DNA from 4 places in the Pseudomonas sp. Sample_16 genome. Region 4 is predicted to be linked to each of the others. Evidence: predicted binding sites of a transcription regulator. Region 4 holds the regulator's gene; each other region holds the start of a gene.
What was found. Region 4 encodes FliA, which starts transcription of late flagellar genes. Its sites were predicted from a motif close to CTAAAGTTTNNNNNNNNNNNGCCGNTAA; they were not measured.

Region 1 (2,203 bases), on a different contig from region 4:
GCCTGCCGACCCATGTCGCCGCTTTCGATATTTCCCTGGGCTGTTCCGGTTACGTCTACGGCATTTATGCGATCAAAGGCTTCATGGAAGCGGCGGGGCTGAAAAACGGCCTGCTCATTACCGCCGACCCGTATTCGAAGATTGTCGACCCGGAAGACCGTAACACCACCATGCTGTTCGGCGATGCCGCCACCGCAACCTGGATGGGCGAAAACGCTGTCTGGCAGCTGGGCAAGTCGAAGTTCGGCACCGACGGTTCCGGTGCACCGCACTTGAAGGTTACCGATGGTGTGTTCTTCATGAATGGCCGTCAGGTATTCAACTTTGCACTGTTGAAAGTCCCGGCGCATTTGCATGAGCTGCTGGACGAGTCGAACCTGCAAGCCGGCGACATCGATGCCTTCTGCATTCACCAGGGCAGCGCGGCTATCGTCGATGCCGTGGCGCGTCGCTTTGAAGAAGGTGAGCCGGAGAAGTTCGTCAAGGACATGCTCGAAACCGGCAACACGGTTTCATCGAGTATTCCGTTGCTGTTGCAGAACCACGTGTTCGATTCGAAATGGACGCGCGTGGCGATCAGCGGCTTTGGCGTAGGCCTTTCGTGGGGCTCGGCGATTCTTTATCGCGGCTGATCAATCCGAACGCAGGCAAAAAAAACGCCCGGCAACTCAGGTTACCGGGCGTTTTGCGTTTTTCTGGCGCCGACTTTTTGTCTGTAAAGCCTTGAAAATAAAGGGCTGGCACGCTGCCACTAAAAAATTCGAAAAAACCCCTCAAGCAAAGCCACCTCACGACGATAACTATTACGTAGGTTCTCTAGGCCAAACCCGACGGATGTCAGGGCCGGAAGCCGAAGTATCCATCCAACGAGGATTTCGTCATGGCTTTAACAGTAAACACCAACCTTGCTTCCTTGACCGTTCAGAACAACCTGAACAAAGCTTCCGGCAACCTGCAGACTTCCATGCAGCGCCTGTCCTCCGGCCTGCGAATCAACAGCGCTAAAGATGACGCTGCTGGCCTGCAAATTTCCAACCGTCTGACCAGCCAGATCAACGGCCTGCAGACCGCAATCAAGAACGCCGGTGACGGTATCTCCATCGCGCAAACTGCTGAAGGCGCGATGCAGGAATCCACCAACATCCTGCAGAAAATGCGTACCCTGGCTCTGTCTTCCGCGAACGGCTCGCCAAGCGCTGAAGACCGTAAGTCGAACAACGCCGAATACGCTGCTCTGACTTCCGAACTGACTCGTATCGCTACCACCACTACTTTCGGTGGTCGTAACCTGCTGGACGGTTCTTTCGGTACTACCGCTTTCCAAGTGGGCGCCAACGCCAACCAGACCATCAACATGACTCTGGGTAACGTAGCGGCAAACAACGTTGGTTCGCAGCAACTGAAAAGCGTAACCAACGCACCGAGTGCTGCTGGTGCCTACGCTCCTGGTACCATTACTGTGACAGGCGGCGGTCAGACCAGTGCTGCTCTGACTATTGCTGCAAACGATTCGGCCAAGTCTGTTGCGGCCCAATTGAACGGTGCTGTAGGTGGTCTGAGCGCTACCGCCAGCACTGAAGCTTCGTTCAAAGTAACGGCTACCGCTGCTTTGCCTGCTGCTTTCGATCTGACTGTGGCTGGTGCAAAGGTGAGCTTCACTGGCATCACTAGCACTTCCGATCTGGCAGATCAGTTGAAATCCAACGCTGCGAAATTGGGTATCAGCGTTAACTACGATTCTTCCACACAGAGCCTGTCGGTGAAATCCGATACTGGTGAGAACCTGACTTTCGACAACGGTAACGCCAACATTGCAGGCGTTCAGGTTGCGACGAAAAACGGTGCCGGTACTTTGAGCGGTTACACAACGCTGCTCGCGGGCACTATCGTCGCTCAAGGCGCTGTGTCGCTGAACTCCACCAACAGCTATTCGCTGTCCGGTGCTGGCGTTGGTGGCTTGTTCGGTGCTGCCGCAGCAACTTCTGCCAACTCGACCAAAACCGTTGTCAGCAACACTGACGTGACCACTGCCGCCAACGCGCAAAACGCTGTTGACGTGATCACCCAGGCCATTGCCAACATCGACTCCCAGCGTGCTGACCTCGGTGCCGTACAAAACCGTTTCGACAGCACCGTGTCGAACCTGCGCAGCATCTCGGACAACTCCACTGCTGCTCGTGGCGTGATCCAGGACGTTGACTTC
Region 2 (2,203 bases), on a different contig from region 4:
GAAGCCGAAGCCACCAGGGAAGCCTTGATGGCTTCGTAGACGTTCAGCTCTTCCTTGGCATCGTGGGCCAGGGAATGGGCCAACGGGCCGAAGAAACCGTAGGCAGCGAGAATACCGAAGAAGGTACCGACCAGCGCCGCACCCACGTGCAGGCCGATGGACTTCTGATCGCCCTCACCCAGGGACGCCATGGTCACCACGATCCCCAATACCGCCGCGACGATACCGAAACCGGGCATGGCGTCGGCGATGCCGTTCACCGCATGGGACGGGTGTTCAAGGTCTTCCTTGAGGCTGTAGAGTTCCATGTCGAACAGGCCTTCCAGCTCATGGGGAGCCATGTTTCCGGAAGACATGATGCGCAGGTAATCGCAGATGAACGCGGTCATGCGCTCGTCTTTCAGGACCGTCGGGTACTTGGCGAAGATCGGGCTCGCGGCGGCATCTTCGATATCGCCTTCAATGGCCATCATGCCTTCACGACGGCTCTTGTTGAGGATCTCGTAAATCAGGCCAAGCACTTCAAGATAAAAACCGTGGCTGAAACGCGAACCGAACATGCTCAGGGACTTCTTGAGCACGTGCATGGTCATGTAGCCGGGGTTGGCCTGCAAGAATGCGCCGAGGGCCGCACCACCGATGATCATCACCTCGAAAGGCTGGATCAGGGCGGCAATTTTGCCGTGGGAGAGCACGTATCCGCCGAGCACGCTCGCGAATACGACGATGATGCCGATTATTTTAGCCATAGGTAGGAGAGCACTTACTGAGTCGGGTTCAAGGTCATATTCGGAAGTTAAAAAATCTCTTCTTCTACTTATCGGCAAAACTGCGCCAGACTATAGCCAGTTCAGGCGAAAAGCCAATTTGACCCATTCCGGGCGCAGGTAACGCAGACGATGATCGCCTCCAGACATGGTTAACGAAACGAACGTCCCGACTCCCAAACCAACCACGCTCCAAGGCTGGGTCAAGCTTCTGGATGGCGTCCGCCTGCCGGTTCCGCAGGCCAGTCACGACCGCGTCTGCCGGGCGATCCGCGACAGTCGCAGCTCGCTGCGCGACATCGCCGATTTGATGCAGGACAGTCCGGCTTTGGCCTTGAGCGTGATTCGCGAAGCCAACCGCCACACCCACGGCAGCATGACCGAGCCGGCAGAAAACCTTGAGGTAGCGATCAACCGCCTCGGTTTGAAACGCACCGAAGAATTGCTGGAACGCTTGCCTGCCGCGCCCATGGGCGAGATTCCCAAGCCACTGCGTCAGCTACAAATGATCAGCCAGCACGCGACGCAACAAGCCAACGGTTTTTTCGCCAGCCGCCTCGCGCGCCTGTGGCAGGACATTCATTGGGGCAGCCTGCTGTTTCTGTCACCACTGTGGCCCCTGGCATTGACGCATCCGCAGTTGCTCGAAGAATGGGAGCTGCGGGTCATCCATAAAGGCGAGTCGGCGCGTAAAGTCGAAAAGCAGTTGTTTGGCGCGCGCCTGCTGGAAATCGGCCTGGCTCTGGTGGAGGCCTGGCACCTGCCGATCTGGGTGCAGCAAGGCTATAAACTGTTGCTCACCGAACAGCGGGAACTGGTCAAAGTCCTGCGCATTGCCCGCGACAGCGAGCATCCGTTGCGCCAGCAAAATCGCCTGGATGACGATCCGACGCTGCGCCGCTGGCTCAACCAGCCCGCCAACACGGTGCTGCTGGCCAACGGGCTGGCGCTGTCGGCGCAACAGGCCTGGGACAGTCCGCACAGCGAGCGCTGGCAGTACCTGACCAGCCTTTACCTGCAAATGCCCATGGACGAGGTGCAACAACAATTGCACCAGCAGGCCGCCAACAGCGCCCGCCATCACGCCATGCCCGACCTTTGGCACCCTGCCGTTGCATTGCTCTGGCCATGGGGCACGAATCGAGTGCATGCCGGTCTGTTGCCAGCCCCGGCGCCGACCGCCGAAGACCTGGCAAAGTGGCGTCGTCAATGTGCCGAATTGCTGATCGAGCCGAGCCGCTTCACCAACGCCATGCACTTGACCACCTCGGCCCGCGACGCCCTGGTCGCGTGCGGCATGCGCCGGGTAATGATCCTGATGGCTGATCGAGCCCATGCCAACCTGCGGGTGCACCAGAGCACCGGTTTACCGAAAGAAGTGGCCGGCATGAATTTCGCGGTCAGCCAGAGCACAGTGCTGCAACGGCTGCTCGCGC
Region 3 (2,203 bases), on a different contig from region 4:
CACACCGTTCACGGTCGGTGTGCGTGACAGGAGCCACAAATAGCGACGGCTTGGGTCACCGACAATGGCTGTCTTGTAGTCATCGCTGACATACAGCACCCAGTATTCGCCCTTCGCCACACCCGGAATCAGCCTCGAAAACCAGGTATCGAACTCGACCCACAACTTGTCGGTTTTACCCGGCACCTGTGGATAAGCCGTGCCCTTGACCTCTTCCCATTGCCACTGCGCCGTCAGGCAGCGGTTCAGCACCGCGACGTTGCCATCGGGCAACAGCGTGTAATGGGCTTCGGATTGCGCGCAATCGCGCTGGAAATACATCGGCAGACGGGCCAACTCGTACCAGGTGCCCTGGTAACGCTTGAGGTTGACGCTGTTGGCTGTCTTGGGCGCCAACGGATCCTGGCCAGAAGTGGCACAACCGGCCAATACCAGGCCGGCAAAAAGCATCATCAATAACCGCTTCATTGTTTTTCTCCCGTGGGCACTTCGCCCCGGTTTACTTCAGGCCTTGGCCGGAAAACATCAACACTTTGTCACCGGCGAATTGCACGCTGATAAAGCTGTTCTTGTCGCCCCATGTGCAACTGGACATGCCGAGTGCGCCGGAGCAATCGGCGGGTTTGCCCAACAGGGTTTCAACTTCGGCCTTGGCCATGCCGGCCGAGAGCTTCGAGTAGTTTTCCTGATTGACTTTGCTGCACGCAGCCAACAACACGCAGAACGAAAGCAGGGCGATGGATCGCAGCGACATGTGAACTCCAGAGGCGGTGGGGAATGGCATGACTGCCAAACTGAACCTTAGAAGAGAAAACCCTAATCTGGTTCCCTGAGCGACCGGCTATTTGTTGGGCCGCTCGTCTGCCTCTACCCGGCAAATCAGCCACTTTGCATGGCGATCGAGTATTTCGTCGGTTTTGCGCACATTCGCCTAATCTTTGGCGCCGCCCAGTCGACACAAATGCAACGCAAAGCCACGCCTGTGGCCATTGCCCCTCCTTTGTTGACCAGATTCCCTGCGGTAGCTCATCCAATGACCCGAAACATGAAGTTCAGCCACAAGATCTTGTTGGCTGCCGCCCTCGTGGTGGCCGTCGCATTCGCTTGTTTCATCCTGTTCAACGACTATCGCCAACGGCAGACCTTGCGCAGCAGCACCGAAGCATCGATGCAGGAACTCGGCAGCCTGACCACCAGCAACATCCAGACCTGGCTGGAAAGCCGCATGCAGTTGCTGCAATCGATGGCCCAGCAAGTCACTGCCGATGGCAATGCCCCGGCCAGCCTGAAACGCATCATCGACCTGCCCGCCTACACTGGTAATTTCCAGCTGAGTTACTTCGGTGGTGCCGACGGTGTGATGTTCTCGGTTCCGGCAGGCAACCGCGCAGCTGATTACGACCCACGGGCCCGTGGCTGGTACAAGGCTGCCAACAGTGCGCAACAGACCATCGTCACCGAACCGTACATCGCCGCTTCGTCCGGCAAACTGGTGATTACCGTTGCAACGCCGGTACAGCGCCAAGGCCAGATGATCGGCGTGGCCGGCGCCGATATCGACCTGTCCAGCGTCAGTGAGATCATCAACTCGCTGAACTTCGGCGGTCACGGACATGCCTTCATCGTCGGCGCTGACGGCAAGATCCTGATCCACCCGGACAGCAAGCTGGTACTCAAGAACCTGACCGAGGCTTACCCCAACGGTGCGCCAAAGGTCAGCCCCGGCATGAAAGAGGTCGAGATCGATGGCAAGCGCCAGTTCATCTCGTTTACTCACGTCAACGGGGTGCCGTCGGCCGATTGGTACGTGGCACTGGTGCTCGACCAGGACACCGCGTTCTCGATGCTTAGCGAATTCCGCACCTCGGCCATCATTGCCATGGTGATTGCGGTGGTGATCATCATTGCATTGCTGGGCATGCTGATCAGCCTGCTGATGCAACCGCTGCTGACCATGGGCCGCGCCATGCACGACATCGCCGAAGGCGAAGGTGACTTGACCAAACGCCTGACCATTCATGGCCACGACGAATTCGGTGCGCTGGGGCTGTCGTTCAACCGCTTCGTCGAGCGCATTCACACCTCGATCATCGAAGTGTCCTCGGCCACCGGTCAGGTCAACGAAGTCGCCCTGCGCGTTGTCGCAGCTTCCAATTCGTCGATGTACAACTCCGACCAGCAAGCCTCGCGCACCAGCAGCGTG
Region 4 (2,203 bases):
CTGCTCGCGCTTGGCTTCAGCGGTCACCATCAACACCGGCAGGTGCTTGAGCTTTTCATCGGCACGCACGTGACGCAGCAGATCGATACCGGTCATGCCAGGCATGTTCCAGTCGGTCACCAGAAAGTCGATGCTCCCGCTGTTGAGGACCGGAATGGCGGTAGTGCCATCGTCGGCCTCGACCGTGTTGGTGAACCCAAGGTCACGCAACAGGTTTTTTATGATCCGCCGCATCGTTGAGAAGTCATCAACGATGAGGATTTTCATGTTCTTGTCCAATTCGACCTCCAAGCAGACTAAAACGCGCCCAGCACCTGGACGCGCCATTTCAATCAATCTGGCAAAGCACTCGATGACTGTCTGGAGTACAACGAAGCGAGACCGGCGCGGTTCATCACCCCACCAGCCACGTCGCAGTGCCCCCACACTGCCTTCAGCGCGCTCGCCACTCTCCCAAACGCCCCCTTAAACGGGCCGCGCACTGGCTATGTAACTGGCTGACCCGAGATTCGCTGACCCCCAGGACCTCACCGATTTCCTTGAGATTCAACTCTTCGTCGTAGTACAGCGCCAACACCAGTCGCTCGCGCTCCGGCAAATTGGCAATCGCGTCCGCCAGCGCTGCCTGGAAGCGTTCATCCTCCAGATCGCGTGACGGCTCGAGATGAGCACTCGCGCCATCCTCGTGCAGCCCTTCGTGTTCGCCGTCCTGCAACAGATCGTCGAAACTGAATAACCGGCTGCCCAGGGTGTCGTTCAAAATCCCGTAATAATCGTCGAGACTCAATTGGAGTTCGGCCGCAACTTCGTGATCTTTAGCGTCACGGCCGGTTTTCGCTTCAATCGAGCGGATGGCGTCGCTGACCATGCGGGTATTGCGGTGGACCGAGCGTGGCGCCCAGTCACCCTTGCGCACTTCATCGAGCATGGCGCCGCGGATGCGGATGCCCGCGTACGTCTCGAAACTCGCGCCTTTGCTGGCGTCGTATTTGGTCGAGACTTCCAGCAGGCCGATCATCCCGGCCTGGATCAAGTCTTCGACCTGGACACTGGCCGGCAGACGCGCCAGCAAGTGATAGGCAATGCGTTTGACCAGCGGCGCGTAACGCTCGATCAGCTCGTACTGCGCATCGCGTGCCGATTTCTTGTAGAGGTTGTAGCCGCTGGCTGTCATAGCACGGGTCCTGCCGTTTGTTGCACGAGGCGTTCGACGAAGAACTCCAGATGCCCACGCGGGTTGGCGGGCAACGGCCAGGTGTCGACCTTCTGCGCGATTGCCTTGAACGCCAGCGAGCACTTGGAGCGCGGGAATGCTTCGTAGACGGCACGCTGTTTTTGCACGGCCTTGCGCACGCTTTCGTCATAAGGCACGGCGCCGACGTATTGCAGGGCGACGTCGAGGAAACGATCCGTGACCTTGGTCAACTTGGCGAACAGATTGCGCCCTTCCTGCGGGCTCTGGGCCATGTTGGCCAGCACGCGGAAACGGTTCATGCCGTAGTCACGGTTGAGCAGTTTGATCAGGGCGTAGGCGTCGGTAATGGAGGTCGGCTCGTCGCAGACCACCAGCAACACTTCCTGGGCGGCACGGACAAAACTGACTACCGAGTCACCAATCCCCGCAGCGGTGTCGATCACCAGTACGTCGAGGTTGTCGCCGATATCGCTGAAGGCCTGGATCAGGCCGGCGTGCTGCGCCGGGCTCAAGTGAACCATGCTCTGGGTGCCGGACGCGGCGGGAACGATGCGGATGCCGCCGGGGCCCTGCAACAGGACGTCGCGCAGCTCGCAGCGACCTTCGATCACGTCGGCCAGGGTCCGTTTGGGTGTCAGCCCCAGCAGAACGTCGACGTTCGCCAGCCCCAGATCGGCGTCCAGCAGCATGACGCGCCGGCCGAGCTCAGCTAGAGCCAGGGACAAGTTCACTGACACGTTAGTCTTCCCGACGCCACCTTTGCCGCCGGTCACCGCGATCACCTGTACGGGATGCATGCTGCCCATGTTATTTCTTTACCTTGTCTTGCATAGACGGAGGCCACATTACTGGCTGCGCGTTCACAATCGGAACAATGCATGGCAGACCATCGATGTAGGTACAAAAACTATTCATTGTTACCTCAGCCTACCTGCTTGGTGGGGCTGTGGTAGATATCAGCGAACATGTCAGCCATGGCTTCTTCGCTGGGTTCTTCCTGCATTTGCA

Region 1: the regulator FliA is predicted to act here: its motif matches at 773-800, upstream of D8U69_RS01895 (flagellin).
Region 2: the regulator FliA is predicted to act here: its motif matches at 818-845, upstream of motA (flagellar motor stator protein MotA).
Region 3: the regulator FliA is predicted to act here: its motif matches at 932-959, upstream of D8U69_RS09190 (methyl-accepting chemotaxis protein).

The regions. Positions count from the first base shown of each region.
Region 1 covers NZ_RCOB01000016.1:7,516-9,718, reverse strand. Annotated here, with positions in the region: gene D8U69_RS01900 (ketoacyl-ACP synthase III) at 1-632, shown strand, start outside; gene D8U69_RS01895 (flagellin) at 881-2,203, shown strand, end outside.
Region 2 covers NZ_RCOB01000052.1:168,269-170,471, reverse strand. Annotated here, with positions in the region: gene motA (flagellar motor stator protein MotA) at 1-749, opposite strand, end outside; gene D8U69_RS07665 (HDOD domain-containing protein) at 916-2,203, shown strand, end outside.
Region 3 covers NZ_RCOB01000066.1:4,144-6,346, forward strand. Annotated here, with positions in the region: gene D8U69_RS09180 (lipocalin family protein) at 1-468, opposite strand, end outside; gene D8U69_RS09185 (hypothetical protein) at 500-754, opposite strand; gene D8U69_RS09190 (methyl-accepting chemotaxis protein) at 1,034-2,203, shown strand, end outside.
Region 4 covers NZ_RCOB01000197.1:111,981-114,183, forward strand. Annotated here, with positions in the region: gene D8U69_RS26365 (chemotaxis response regulator CheY) at 1-267, opposite strand, end outside; gene fliA (RNA polymerase sigma factor FliA) at 434-1,174, opposite strand; gene fleN (flagellar synthesis regulator FleN) at 1,171-2,001, opposite strand; gene flhF (flagellar biosynthesis protein FlhF) at 2,118-2,203, opposite strand, start outside.